2 regions of the Thalassotalea agariperforans genome follow, and region 2 is predicted to be linked to the other one. Evidence: riboswitches for the same ligand, from Rfam matches in the RefSeq annotation. Region 2 holds a riboswitch; the other holds the start of a gene.

Region 1 (3,198 bases), on a different contig from region 2:
AAACGTAAGCCACTGGTTAAAGTTAATTTATCTGTTAAACGAGTATCAAGTTGACCATAAAGCGAAGATGAGGTGGTTTCAAAGGTTGAATTAAACTCAGCGTCGCTATAAAGATCCCAGTCAAAAAATGCTCTATTTAGCGTTTCATCTTGTTTGTTTATATAGGCACCAACAACCCAGTCCGTTGAGTTATTAAAAATTCTTGATGACTGATTAGAGGTAAGTCGATATTCAAGCGTGGCTGTTTTTTTATTACGATCATAATGATCTTTGGTTGAATAGCCCCAAACTTCACCTAAACAGCCAGTATCAAGTGAAATACATTCGCCGGTGTTATCATCATATTGACCGTATGCCCAATCTTCATCAAACCCATAACCAATATCACTATCTGAAAAACTGGTGATCAACAGCATGTTAAACGCATTAAAACCGGTATAATTAAAACGGCTTGATAATGCTGTGGTTTCTTGTGTATCAAAGCCTGGCTCGTCCGAATAAGTATTACGATTATTATCTAATGAAAAAGCATCATAACCGTTGTCAAAGTCAAAATGCATAACCGAAATATCTATGGTTAACTCTTTTGACGCTTCAATTGCGAGTTTTCCCCGCATACTTAATTCATCTCGGTTATTAGTATCATCACGGTTTAAATAAACATTATCGATAAAACCATCACTTTTATATTGTTCTGCAACGAAACGATAATTGACTTTTTCACTCGCAGGCCCCGAAACAACCAAACCTAAACCTTGGCTATCGTAATTACCAACCGTTGTTTTAACCGCACCTTCAAAACTATCGGTGGGTGCATTAGTCGTAATATTGACAATACCCGCAAGCGCATTAGCGCCAAAACGCGTACCTTGTGGTCCACGGAAAACCTCTGCTTGAGCAACATCAAACATTGATGAAATACTGCCAATACCGGTAAAGTCAACATCATCAATAATAATGCCTACCGAGGGATTAATTGGCTCTTGAAATTGACTACGTTCGCCAATACCACGAATTTGATAATAACGCGCCCGTTGCGAACCACCGGCATAATTAACATTGGGTGCTAAGGCAATAATTTCTTCTAAGTTTTGAGCGTTACGGCGTTTAATATCTTGCTCTGATAATAGACTTACCGCGTTAGGGCTTTGTTGAATATTAGTTTCGCGAAAATCACCTTTGATTGTGATCACTTCAATTTCTGAAGTATCATCTTCGGCAAAACTTGGATTAATAATTAAAACTGATGATATCGCTAAAGCGATAGAAGATAATTTACTTGTCATGTGGTTCTCATATAAATCAAAAATATGGAACCAGCGCATGTTATGGCGGTGTTATACCCATTCCTACGCTGGCATTATCCAGTTCAGGTTCGAGGGTTTGTGTGATACCACATCTCAGCAGATAAAATTTATCTTATCCGCACCCCTTGGTTGATAACCTCATTTTAACAATTTATTAAAACGATAGATATTAAACTCTACAATCTCACCATAACAATTTGGTGTAAGTGATAACTAAAAACTTCAGCTTTGATTAAAGCTTTTAGTTTATAGCTTATCGCTTCCTGCTTATCGCTTCCTGCTTCCTGCTTCCTGCTTCCAAGCATTAAACACTCACCATTGGCCCTAAAGGCTGCCCACCTAATAAATGCATATGAATATGATACACTTCTTGACCACCATGTTTATTGCAATTGATAATCAAACGATAGCCATTTTCATCAATGCCCTCTTCTTTTGCTAATTTTTTGGCAACTGTGATCATTCGCCCTAATGCCAATTCATCATCTTCGGTAACATCATTAATCGTCGGAATAAGTTTATTTGGAATAATTAAAATATGGCTGTCAACACGAGGCGCAATATCACGAAATGCGGTAACTAGCTCATCTTGATATAACAAAGGGGTTGGAATTTCTTGTCGGATAATTTTTGAAAAGATCGTTTCTTCAGCCATAACAATTCTCTATAGAATAAATAAAATAATATTGTATAGAGAATTGTCCAAGCAACAAGTGTTAATTCAGCTGAAAGTTCGGTAATTACGGTACTAATTGAAAAACTTTACCTGTCGGATAATCGGCAGCATATATTTCACCAGCAGCATCTTGGGCAAACGTAGGAAACTGATAACTGCCAGAGAATATTTTTACTGGCTTTTCAAGCGCTGGATATTTTGCCGCCCAAATATTACCCAGTATAAAATCAGCATAAATGTAGTGTGACTTTAACGCAGGGATTTTTTCTCCGGTATAAACAAAACCACCAGTAATAGAAATACCTTGATCTCGTGGATAGGAAATTTTAGGTAAGCTTAGTCCAGTTTGGTCACAGTTATCTTTAGGTTCAAAGCAATGATCAGCTTCCATAATATTCCAACCATAATTTTTACCTTTTTCAATAATAGACACTTCTTCATATAAGCTTTGCCCAACATCTCCAGCAATTAGTTGTCCGTCAGGTGCAAAAGAAAAACGCCACGGATTCCGTAAACCATAAGCCCAAATTTCAGGTAAGACATCGGTTTTATTGATAAATGGATTATCGGCCGGTACCAAATAAGGTTTTTCCTTGGTATTAATATCAATTCTTAACATTGCCCCCAGTAAGGTCGTTAAGTTTTGGCCATGGCCAAGTGGGTCGCCCGCTTTGCCGCCATCCCCCATACCAATATATAAATAACCGTCATGGCCAAACGCAATTTGGCCACCGTTATGATTAAAATACGGCTGCTCCACCTCGAGGATTACTTTTTCTTGGATAAATTGATAAGCCGCATTATTTTGTGTCACTGAAAATTCAGCAATACGTGTTCTCGGCTCACCATCTTTAGGATTGTAATTGATATAAATTTTATTCACTTGCGGATATTGTGGATGAAAGGCTAAACCTAACACGCCCATTTCTGAACGATCACGAACCGCAAGAGTTGTCACCGTATAAGTCTTTTTACTATTAAAATCGGCAAATAATACCTTACCGCCTTTTTCAGCAATAAAAACTTGTCCTTGCTGCTCAGGAATAAATTTAATGTCCGTAGCTAACTTTGTACCGCTAAAAACTTCTTTAAAGTTTACCTTTTGTGCGTAACTATTAGCCGTGCTTAGTATCAATAAGCTCAAAGTTAAAATAAGTCTGGTGATCATATTCATCATATCAATTACTCATTAAGTTGTTTTTCTTACAGCAGTAT
Region 2 (3,198 bases):
AAAAAAGCTGATATAAACCAATACCGCTTATTAGCAATAAGACACAGCCCAACAAGCGATAAAATTTCGCTTGTTCACCCGCTAATAAACGCTGATGAAAGTGCAAACCAATAAAATGGCCAACGGTTGCTGCTGGTAATAACCACAAATGATGAATAAGTTGCAGATCAATGCCTAAATAAACAAACATCGACATTTTTATGGTCACTAATACAAACCATAAAACAAACAAGGTATCACGTAGCTGATATTTATTTACGTGATTAGCAATTACCGCAATAATTAATGGCGCGCCAATCAAGCTGGTACCGCTAATATAACCACCTAACATGAGAAACAGCACATCTAACCAAGGCTTATTACTGGTAAATGGTTTATTCAAAATATAGGTAATGGCATAACAGCTAACAATCGCAAAAATAATGGTACTCATTACCGTTGTAGGTAGGGTTAATAAGCCAAACACACCGATCAGTTTTGGAATAATAATAATACTGAAGGCATATTTTAAATAAGGCCAATTAATTGATGTTTGCGCTTGTTGTGCTTCGCCGGCGGACATTTTTTGTTGTTTGATGTAACGAGTAACAACCGTTGCCGAAGAAAAAATTAATAAATGCACGGCAATTAATGGTAAGTACACAAGCGGCTGATTATCAATTAATAATAAAAACGGTAAAGACAATACGGCGCCACCAAAACCTAAGCCTGAACGGACAAAACCACTCCAAACAAATACCAGCGCAATCAGCAAATATTGAATAACACTTAAATCAGCCATCAAACAAAGATCCTTCAAATAAAAACCTGCGCATTATAAAGACATTATGGCTATAAGCTAATGACATTTATTCGCTAGCCGAGTATTCTTGGCAACAAATTTCTTTGATAGCTAGCGAAATATGAAACTATTTGTATATGACCATTGTCCCTACTGTGTTCGCGCACGTATGCCTTTTGCGATGAAAAATATCCCGTTAGAGCTTGTGGTGTTACCTAATGATGACGAAGCCACACCGATTGCCATGATCGGCGCAAAAGTTTGTCCAATATTAGAAAAAGCAGATGGCTCGTTTCTGGGCGAAAGTATGGATATTGTCACTTACTTAGATGAACTTGACGGTAACCCCATCTTTGCACCTTCAGCTAATCGTCAAGATTTAGCAAACTGGATAAAAGACAACAGTGTTTTGTTTAGACAGTTACTTTACCCACGTTGGGTTAAAGCTCCGTTAGGCGAGTTTCAAAGCCAAAGTGCACGTGATTATTTTCAAAACAAAAAAGAAAAAGACATTGGCTCATTTGCCGAAGCCTTGGCTAACACGCCAAGCTATCAAGCAGAATTAGAAGCACAATTATTAAACCTTGAGCCGCTACTGCATAGCGAGCAAAGTGTTAACCCAAGTTTATCGCTTGACGACATTGATGTTTTTGGCCGTTTACGGTCTATAACCTTAATTAAGGGTTTAGCCATTCCGGCAAAAATTCGTGCTTATATTGATTATTTTTCAGCAAAAACTAAGATCCCCACTTACGATCATATTGCGCAATAATCGTTTTTTAAGTTATTAACTTAATCTCTTTTTAAAGGCGATAAGCATAAGTTTATCGCCTTTTCTCTTGAAAGAAGCTTGCTTGCAGTGACTCGATTAAGGTATATTGCTGACGATCACTGAATTATGCAATTAGCATAATCAATGATCCTAGACTTGTCGGAGTGCCAAAAGGCTGAGATCGCGAAAGCGGGATCCGTAGAACCTGATTCAGATTAGCATCTGCGAAGGGAACAAGAGAGTAACTTCTTACTTCATGTTACTCCTCGTTTATACACCCTACTGAGTAAATAATATTTTATTATTCATTCAGTAAAAGCCAAAAATAAAGCTAACAGCTTAAGCATCACTCCGCCTAATTTATTTACTTTAAAAAGTTTAAACATCAGGTGAGAGACACATGAGTATTGATTCAACCAAGGCCGATAACAACGCGCCTGCGACCCGACGTGAAAAACGTGAAGCTGCCGCAGCTTTTCTTAAAAACGTTTCAGATCAGTCATTTCCAAATTCTAAAAAAGTTTACGTGCCTGGCAAAATTCACGATATTAAAGTAGGTATGCGTGAAATCACCTTAACCGACACTTTATTACCAGGCAGTGATAAAAATAATCCACAGTATGAAAAAAACGAACCTTTATGTGTTTATGACACTTCTGGTTTTTATACTGATGAAAACGTAGAAATAGACGTTCACAAAGGTATTCCGCGTTTACGCCAAAGCTGGATTGAAGGTCGTGATGATGTTGAATACTTAGACTCAAAAACCTCTGTCTATACCCAACAACGTTTAGCTGACGAAGGGTTAGATCATTTACGCTTTGAACACCTACCAAAAGTACTTCGCGCTAAAAAAGGCAAAAACGTTACCCAAATGCATTACGCGCGCCAAGGTATTATTACTCCTGAAATGGAATATATTGCCATTCGTGAAAACCTTAAACGTGAAGAAGTTAAAGACGCCATCTTAACCCAGCAGCACAAAGGTCAGTCTTTTGGTGCTAGCATTCCAGAGCAAATTACCCCTGAATTTGTTCGTGATGAAGTTGCTCGTGGTCGCGCTATTATTCCAGTAAACATTAACCATCCTGAATGTGAGCCGATGATCATCGGTCGTAACTTTTTAATTAAAGTGAACGCCAACATTGGTAATTCAGCGGTGACTTCAAGCATTGAAGAAGAAGTTGAAAAACTAGTATGGTCTGCCAAATGGGGCGCAGATACAGTTATGGATTTATCAACTGGTCGTAACATTCATGAAACCCGTGAATGGATTTTACGTAACTCGCCAGTGCCAATTGGTACTGTGCCAATTTACCAAGCATTAGAAAAAGTAAACGGTGTTGCAGAAGACCTAACATGGGAAATTTTCCGCGATACGTTAATTGAACAAGCCGAACAAGGTGTTGATTATTTCACTATTCACGCCGGTGTATTATTACGTTATGTACCAATGACGGCGAAGCGTGTTACCGGTATAGTTTCTCGTGGTGGTTCAATTATGGCGAAATGGTGTTTAGCACACCATAAAGAAAACTTTTTATACACTCACTTTGAAGACATTTGTGAAATTTTAAAACAATACGATGTCTCGTTCTCTTTAGGTGATGGTTTACGTCCTGGCTCTGTCGCTGATGCGAACGAT

Evidence for each region. A riboswitch is a leader RNA that binds a small molecule or an ion and turns the genes downstream of it on or off. The one in region 2 is predicted to bind thiamine pyrophosphate.
Region 1: another riboswitch for thiamine pyrophosphate. It lies ahead of ACSLUO_RS03530 (TonB-dependent receptor); the one in region 2 lies ahead of thiC (phosphomethylpyrimidine synthase ThiC).

What each region holds. Positions count from the first base shown of each region.
Region 1 covers NZ_JBQMWH010000002.1:72,313-75,510, forward strand. The annotation lists gene ACSLUO_RS03530 (TonB-dependent receptor) at 1-1,286, opposite strand, end outside; TPP riboswitch at 1,330-1,443, opposite strand; gene hinT (purine nucleoside phosphoramidase) at 1,612-1,962, opposite strand; gene ACSLUO_RS03540 (PQQ-dependent sugar dehydrogenase) at 2,048-3,160, opposite strand.
Region 2 covers NZ_JBQMWH010000001.1:316,805-320,002, reverse strand. The annotation lists gene ACSLUO_RS01460 (TSUP family transporter) at 1-781, opposite strand, end outside; gene grxB (glutaredoxin 2) at 903-1,553, shown strand; TPP riboswitch at 1,704-1,803, shown strand; gene thiC (phosphomethylpyrimidine synthase ThiC) at 1,954-3,198, shown strand, end outside.